Regions from separate parts of the Psychrobacillus sp. FSL K6-4046 genome, predicted to be linked through region 2. Evidence: riboswitches for the same ligand, from Rfam matches in the RefSeq annotation. Region 2 holds a riboswitch; each other region holds the start of a gene.
The links. A riboswitch is a leader RNA that binds a small molecule or an ion and turns the genes downstream of it on or off. The one in region 2 is predicted to bind S-adenosylmethionine.

Region 1: linked by a shared signal. The riboswitch ahead of MKY09_RS01020 (PLP-dependent transferase) and the one ahead of metK (methionine adenosyltransferase) in region 2 are both predicted to bind S-adenosylmethionine.
Region 3: linked by a shared signal. The riboswitch ahead of MKY09_RS10410 (MetQ/NlpA family ABC transporter substrate-binding protein) and the one ahead of metK (methionine adenosyltransferase) in region 2 are both predicted to bind S-adenosylmethionine.
Region 4: linked by a shared signal. The riboswitch ahead of metA (homoserine O-succinyltransferase) and the one ahead of metK (methionine adenosyltransferase) in region 2 are both predicted to bind S-adenosylmethionine.

What each region holds. Positions count from the first base shown of each region.
Region 1 is NZ_CP152020.1:192,308-194,494, forward strand. It holds gene MKY09_RS01015 (glycerol-3-phosphate acyltransferase) at 1-626, opposite strand, end outside; SAM riboswitch class I at 771-887, shown strand; gene MKY09_RS01020 (PLP-dependent transferase) at 1,009-2,187, shown strand, end outside.
Region 2 is NZ_CP152020.1:1,252,988-1,255,174, forward strand. It holds gene pckA (phosphoenolpyruvate carboxykinase (ATP)) at 1-519, opposite strand, end outside; SAM riboswitch class I at 737-854, shown strand; gene metK (methionine adenosyltransferase) at 1,046-2,187, shown strand, end outside.
Region 3 is NZ_CP152020.1:2,102,093-2,104,279, forward strand. It holds gene MKY09_RS10405 (hypothetical protein) at 20-673, shown strand; SAM riboswitch class I at 999-1,112, shown strand; gene MKY09_RS10410 (MetQ/NlpA family ABC transporter substrate-binding protein) at 1,206-2,015, shown strand.
Region 4 is NZ_CP152020.1:2,024,901-2,027,087, reverse strand. It holds gene abc-f (ABC-F type ribosomal protection protein) at 1-522, shown strand, start outside; SAM riboswitch class I at 607-710, shown strand; gene metA (homoserine O-succinyltransferase) at 856-1,764, shown strand.

The sequences.
Region 1 (2,187 bases), 1.1 Mb from region 2:
TTTTTCTTTATAACAGAGGAAATTTTTGTTTCTTCGTTCCGTATTAATCGTTGGACATTCTCTATGTGTAAGAAGGAAGCCATTAAAAATAGGAAGCCTGCTATTAAGATTGGCCCTGTTCCATCTGCTGTCCAGACAGAGGCTCCTAAAAATATGAGGTAAAAAAACAAAACCCCAATCAACAAATAATCTGTTAAAAGTGTAACGCAGATTAATATAAGCAATCCAGCCAGTCCGACCGGCCAATGTAATGCAAGTAAAACCCCGATAATGGAGGCTGTGCCTTTCCCACCTTTAAATTTTGTGAAAACTGGAAAGTTGTGTCCTAAAATAACCGCGGCACCAGCTAGATAAAGAAGTAGATCCAGCTCTGATGAACTAAACAAGCTCCACTGCTCAGAAAGTACACGTACGCCAATAATCATAATGGCACCCTTTAATATATCTATGACTCCCACTAAAACACCATACTTCCAGCCAAGTACGACAGTAGCATTGGATGCTCCGGAATTATTTAGACCTTCTTTTTTTATATTAACTCCACTCATCCATTGAGCGAGTTTAGATCCATGTAGCGAACCAATAATGTAGCCAGTTAGGAGAATGCTAACAATCCAAACAACCATTCTATGACACCCCTTATAAAATTATTCTATCTATTATATTAAACGATTAAAAAAAGAAGAAGTTTCAGAATTTTTATAAAATGACTTGACATCTAAATATATGGAGACTTATACTGTGTAACAAGATGGAATACTAATCAAATACTCTTATCAAGAGTGACTGAGGGAATAGGCCCTAAGAAGTCCGGCAACCACCAAGTTCTATAACTTGGAAAGGTGCTAAATCCTACAAATTCTTTAATAGAATTTGGAAGATAAGAGGAGGAACATGTCATCAATTTGACCCCTCTTCTTAATTGAAGAGGGGTTTTTATAGTTGTCAGTTCTATAATCCTCTCTGGCCTCCAGCATCCATCTAATCTACTAAATCGGAGGAATTCAAATGACTAATCTTCAAAAAGAAACACTTCTATTACACGGTGGACAAACGCCTGATCCAGTGACAGGATCTAGAGCAGTACCTATTTACAAAACAACCTCATATGTATTTCAAAGCACAGAGCATGCACAAAATCTATTTGCCTTGAAAGAGACTGGTAATATCTATTCCAGAATCACAAACCCAACAGTAGATGTTTTTGAACAAAGAATTGCATTACTGGAAGGAGGAACAGCAGCAGTAGCACTTTCCTCAGGAGCAGCAGCTATAGCATTTTCTATTTTGAACATTGCTGGAGCTGGAGATGAAATTATAGCTGCTGAAAATTTATACGGAGGAACTTTTAATCTATTTGCACATACACTCCCACGTTATGGGATTACAGTAAAATTCGTAGATTCCTCTGACCCAGAAAATTTCCGTAAAGCTGTTACAGAGAAAACGAAAGGCTTCTTTGCAGAAATCATTGGAAATCCAAGCTTAAATGTTCTAGACGTAGAAGCTGTTTCAAAAATTTCCAATGAAGTAGGAGTTCCATTATTAGTAGATAACACATTTGCTACACCTTTTGGTTCAAATCCTATAGAGTATGGAGCTAACATTGTTATACATTCTGCAACGAAGTGGATTGGAGGACATGGGACAACAATTGGTGGTGTAGTAGTAGATGGAGGGAATTTCAATTGGAACTCCGATAAATTTCCGGGATTTACAGAGCCTGATGTTACTTATCATGGGCTACGTTATGGAATCGACGTACCAAATGTGGCATTTGCAATTAAGCTAAGAGTTCAGTTGCTTCGGGATTTTGGTCCTACTCTTAGCCCAGAGGCAGCATTTTCCTTTCTTCAAGGACTAGAAACACTTCACTTAAGAGTGCCAAAACATAACGAAAATGCACAGAAGATTGCAGAGTACTTAAATGCAAATGAGGAAGTGTCATGGGTTAACTACTTAGGGCTTGAAAACCATCCAACGCACGAGCTGGCTAAAAAGTATTTAAAAAATGGCTTCGGTTCTATTCTGACATTTGGAGTGAAGGGAGGCAGAGAAGCAGGTAGACAAATTATTGATAATATTGAAATTTGGTCTCATGTTGCTAATGTAGGAGACGCAAAATCCTTAATTATCCACCCAGCTTCTACTACTCACCAACAGCTTACTCCCGAGGATTTAGTAAAA
Region 2 (2,187 bases):
TTCTGAATTAGTTCCGTCAACAGCAGGATTTGCTTTGAAGTTCGGAGCACTAATGACAGTGAAGTCTGCTTTATGAGATATTAACTCCTCTTCAGAAGGACGAATGAATAATTGGTGAGCAAACAGGTTATGCCAAGCGTATTCGTTGATTACTTGGATGCTTAAACGTGAATCCTTGTCTGCACCAGCGTATCCTTTAAAGACGAATAGTTCATTTTTTTCCTTTAAATAGTTCATAACTTTTGAATATAATGCTTCAAAGTGCGAAGATGAGATAGGTTGGTTTACAGATCCCCAATCGATTTTGTCTTTTGAGATAGGTTCCTCAACTATATACTTGTCTTTTGGAGAACGTCCTGTATATTTGCCCGTCTCTGCTTTAACAGCTCCAGTGGAAGTTAGTACTGCTTCTCCTCTTGACGTAGCTTTTTCCACTAATTGTGGTACTGATAATTGCAGGCTAATATTATTACCAGCTAACAATTCGTTCAGTTCGCTCACAGTATCGATTGAATTCATATAGTATTACCATCCTTTATTAAAGTTTTTAGCTCTTCACGGAAACATCATAAAGAGGATTTTTCGTTGATATGTGAAATAGTATAACACATTAAACTAAATAGTCTACACTAATTAAAGCTCAAAAAATGATTTTTTTTTGTAATTGTGAATAAATAACAAATTTACCTGTTGACTTATTTTGCTAATATACGTATGATGGTGAATTGAACGGATACTCTTATTCCGAGCGTGTGGAGGGGTTCAGGCCCTATGAAACCCGGCAACCTGTAATTATACTTACGTTACAAAGGTGCCAAACCTGATACAAGGTGAAATTCCTTGATTGATAAGAGTGAAAGGTGTTTATGATATTAATCCCTTTCCTCATGTAACTACGTGAGTGAGAGGTTTTTTTATATTACATCGCCCTAAATCCTTGTGTGCCAAGTCCGAAACGGCTTCAAGTTTACTATAGGCTTGACATGGGAATGAGTACCGTATCAATTCCTGAGAGAAATCTCGCAGGACATAGGAGGGAATTTTTTTGACACAAAGACGATTATTTACATCGGAATCAGTAACAGAAGGTCATCCAGATAAAATTTGTGACCAAATATCAGATGCTATCTTAGATGCGATTTTAACGGAAGATCCAAACGCTCGTGTAGCTTGTGAAACAACAGTTACTACAGGTTTGGTTTTAGTTGCTGGAGAAATCACAACCTCTACTTATGTAGACATTCCAAAAGTAGTGCGAGCTACTATTCAAGAAATTGGATATACGCGAGCTAAATATGGTTTTGACTCAGAAACGTCAGCAGTTCTTACAGCTATCGATGAGCAATCGGTTGATATCGCTATGGGAGTTGACCAAGCACTAGAAGCTCGAGAAGGTTCGATGTCTGATTCTGATATTGAAGCAATCGGAGCTGGGGACCAAGGTTTAATGTTTGGCTATGCTTGTAATGAAACACCAGAGCTTATGCCACTTCCAATTAGCCTAGCCCACAAATTAGCTCGCCGATTAGCTGAGGTTCGTAAAGACGAAACATTAGATTACTTACGACCAGATGGTAAAACACAAGTAACAGTAGAATATGACGAAAATAACAATCCAGTTCATATCGATACGATTGTTATTTCCACACAGCATCATCCGGAAGTAACGTTAGAACAAATTCAAAAAGATTTAAAAGAACATGTTATTAAACCAGTAGTTCCTACTAATTTAATAACAGACGAAACAAAGTACTTTATCAATCCGACTGGTCGCTTTGTTATCGGTGGTCCACAAGGGGATGCAGGTTTGACAGGTCGTAAAATTATCGTAGATACTTACGGTGGGTATGCTCGTCATGGAGGAGGAGCTTTCTCTGGTAAGGATCCAACAAAAGTAGACCGTTCTGCAGCTTATGCAGCTCGTTATGTGGCAAAGAATATTGTTGCAGCTGGTCTTGCTGATCGTTGTGAGGTACAGCTTGCTTATGCAATCGGAGTAGCACAGCCTGTATCAATTGCTATTGATACATTTGAAACAGGTAAAGTATCCGAAGCAGATTTGGTAACTTATATCCGTGAGCTATTTGACCTTCGCCCAGCTGGCATAATTAAAATGTTAGACCTTCGTCGCCCAATCTACAAGCAAACTGCTGCTTACGGACATTTTGGACGTACTGATATTGATGC
Region 3 (2,187 bases), 850 kb from region 2:
TTATTGTAGGAGGTAAAAAATGAAAAAAAATATTTTTATAGCGATTGTATTTACTTTAGTAGCGATATTTTCCTTCACTATCACATCAGAAGCTTCATCAACACAAGTTATGTGGGGGAAAACGGAATTAAAAAAAGGTCAGATTGGTAAAGTAACACTTTACGCAGATGTGGCAACATATAAGGCGGATGGCTCTAGAGGAAAAGTGTTACCAGCAGGTGGAGAGTATCGTGTCTATACATTCCGTACAGATATATACGGAGGAGAATACGGTCTAGGGGACGGATTGTTTGTCAATATGTACAGTGCTTTAAAGTATGAAACGCCTTCTAAAGCAAAACTTGCATTATTAGTAGATTCTTCTACAAAAGTTATGTGGGGAAAAACGGAACTTAAAGCAGGTCAAATCGGAAAGGTTACAATCCTTAAGGAAACTACTTTATTTAAAGTAATTAATAGTGTTGATGGTGGCGAACCTGGTCTTGAACCTATCCGACAATTAATGCCTAACGAAGAATTCCGAGTGTATTCAGCTAAACAACCACTTGATGGATATGTTCCCATGTATGGTCTAGGTGGTGGGTATTATATTGTACAAAACAATACCATGTTAAATGGAGTTACTGTAAAGTATGAAACTCCATCTAGAGCAAAACTTGCATTACTGAATTAAAATAGTCACCGAAGGGGCTTTAGTAAAAAAATGCACATAAAAAGTGAGCTTGGAGATACATTTCCAGCTCACTTTTTATATGAATTTTAAATCACCCCTTACCTTTAACATAACCATGAAAATAAAGCGTAAAGCTAAATGTAAACCTTTTAAATGCTCCCATCTTAGTATTTCCACATAAATCACTTTTGTATAATTATTTATATAATATTCTATTTGAATTTTTCTAAACAATTATAAAAATATAAAAATATCTATTGACTTCAATAGAGCAGTGTAGTAAATTCTTTCTATAGTAAAAACGAAAAACTTAATAGATTATTATCTCTTATCAAGAGTAGCTGAGGGACTGGCCCGTTGAAGCTCGGCAACCATCTATACTAAAAAAGTATAGAAAGGTGCTAAATCCTGCAAAACATTTTGTTTTGGAAGATAAGAGAGGACAATACATATTTGTGTGCCTCTCTTTCTTTTGAAAGAGAGGCTTTTATATTTATTCGTTTTTATTAATACATATTCAGGAGGAATTACAATGAAAAAATTTAGCTTAGTGTTATCAGGAGTTTTATTAACAGGGTTGCTCTCGGCTTGTGGTGATGATGCTACATCAGGACCATTAGATGAAAATAAATTAGTTGTTGGCGTTACGTCAGGTCCACATGAACAAGTTACTGAGGTTGTTGCTGAAATTGCAGCACGTGATGGACTAGAAATTGAGATTAAGGCTTTTTCAGATTTCATACTTCCAAACACTGCCCTTGATGAAGGAAGCTTGGACGCAAACAGTTATCAAACTCTACCTTTTCTTGACTCATTTAACGAAAATAATGATACAGAGCTAGTACCAGTCGCTGAGACTATTTTACTTCCAATGGGCGTTTATTCTGAAAAGTATACATCCTTCGATGAACTGCCAGATGGAGCTACCTTTGGACTACCGAATGATCCAACACAAGGTGCACGAGCTTTAGACATATTAGAAGTAAATGGTTTTATCAAAGTGAAAGAAGGTAAAAAAGGAAATGCTTCTATTCATGACATTGAAGAAAACCCTAAAAACCTTGAATTCGTTGAATTAGAGGCAGCGCAAATAGTAAAACAGCTTAGTGAGGTCGATGCTGCAGCAATCAATTCCAATTATGCTTTAGAAGCTGGTATTAACCCTGGAGAAGAATCAATTTTGTTAGAGTCAGCTGATTCCCCATACGTTAACCATATTGTTGTTCGTAAGGAAAACGAAAATGATCCTGCCATCCAAAAATTCATTAAAGCATACCATTCCGACGAAGTTAGAGAATTTATTGAAGAAGAATTCCAAGGCTCCGCACTAGCAGGTTGGTAAATTAGAAAAGCGTAGGCGCCTATCTCTAATCGACAGGCAAATGGGAAAATGCGAGGAGGCAGGTCCACAGCCACCGGAGTATTTTCCCATTTGACCCCGAGGGGCAAGGCGCCGAAGCTAGACATCAAGAAAAACGCAAGCGTATAGCTCTGCCGGCGTTTCTTTAGAAAGG
Region 4 (2,187 bases), 770 kb from region 2:
AGCGGAGGAGAAAGAATGCGACTCCGTCTTGCTCAGCTAATGCATCAAGACATAAATTGTCTCATATTAGATGAGCCAACGAATCATCTTGATATTGATTCACGAGAAGTATTAGAGGAAGCGCTAGATGATTTTACAGGGACTATTATTGCTGTATCTCACGATAGATATTTTCTAAATAAACTATTTCCAAGGACTGCTTGGCTAGAGCATGGCGAGCTTACCACATTTGAAGGCCCTTACGAATGGGCAAGGGAAAAATGGAATGAGTTTTGCTCGAAAGAAAATACTAGGAAAGAAATAATCAATCAGCCATTAAAAGAAGCAACACCTGCCAAACAACAAAAGGAAATTCCTTTGGAAAAGCGAATAAGTGAGCTCGAAAATGTTATAGGTGAGCTAACTAAACAAATTAGCATAGAGAATGATTGGGAAAATTATGAGGCATTAAGCTTGGAAAAACTTCGGGTAGAGGAGCAATTGGAGCAATTATTGGAGAAATGGCTAGATTTAGCAGAATGACCCGAATACTTTTCAAAATGGGTTGATATAAGTAATAGAGCGTGCTAATATAACTTATTAACGAATAATTTAAATAATTTAATATTCTTATCAAGAGAAGTGGAGGGATTAGGCCCTGTGATACTTCGGCAACCTCTGTTGTACAGAAAGGTGCTAATTCCTAACAAGACGATCTTGGAAGATAAGAGCTAGTTAGCAAATTCCTGCCTCTCTTTTCTTACATGGAAAGAGAGGTATTTATTTTAATAATTGCCTTGCTCCTGTTCGATTTCCTACTTAGTTTGAGGCGAAATCACAGGTGCTCTTGCACATTTCATTGGGAGGGGAAAGTCATTGCCTATCAATATTCCGAAACAATTACCTGCAGCTAAGCTGTTAAAAGAAGAGAAAATTTTTCTCATGGATCAAGAGCGTGCTTACAAGCAGGACATCCGTCCACTTAACATTATTATTTTTAATCTAATGCCTGAGAAGGAAAAAACGGAGCTTCAGCTATTAAGGCTTCTGGGGAATACCCCAATACAAGTGAATATAACCTTTATGAATACAGCGACGCATGAATCCAAGAATGCCAGCAAAACCCATTTGGATACTTTCTACACGACATTTGATCAAATAAGAGAAAAAAAGTTTGATGGGATGATTATCACTGGTGCTCCAGTAGAACAGTTGCCATTTGAGGAGGTCGATTACTGGAATGAAATGAAGGAAATAATGGAATGGTCTAAATCAAATGTTACCTCCACCTTACATATTTGTTGGGGCGCGCAGGCTGCACTGTATTATCATTTTGGTATAGATAAATTCACACTTTCTCGTAAATGCTCGGGAGTGTATCGGCATATATTAACTGACCAAGTGGAGAATTTAATAAGAGGATTTAATGAAGAGTTTAATGCTCCCGTATCTCGTTACACTTCTGTATCTGAAGAAGAAATAGAAAAGCATGAGCGACTAACTATTTTATCCACTTCGGAGGAAGCAGGTGTGTTTCTTGTAAAATCGAACGACAATAAAATGGTGATGGTCACTGGTCATTTAGAGTATGATGCGCACACATTAGCAGAGGAATATCATAGAGACATAACTAAAGGAATAGATATTGAGATGCCCAAATACTATTTCCCAAATAATAATCCCTCTAATAAGCCATTAAATACATGGAGGGCACATACACATTTATTATTTTCTAATTGGTTGAATTACTATGTTTATCAGGCTACTCCTTATAACTGGGAGTAAATAGAAAAATTATATATGAGTCAATTTCATAAAAAGCATTTTAAAGATTAAAAGTGAACATTATATATATTGATTGCAGCGGAGGGCGGCGACGTAAGCAGGGATGAGTGAGACAGATAAAAACGTTACAACCACGTGCGAAAGCGATGGGTGATGGCTTATCACTCACGCCACGGAAAGCGTCCGCGATATGAGCGAAAGTCAATTCTACTTTATTATTAAAAATCATATAAATTTTATTGTTCTCTTTTAATTGTTCGTGTTTTTCTATAAAAACAGGAATTTTGAAATTGACACATATAAACTCCTGTTTTAATATTCAGGAGTTTTTTATTGATTTTAGTTTTATTTATTCAAATATTAGGGAAGACAAAATTGAAGAGACATTGTATTTTGTGGATACACATATCTATAAAAGTATGA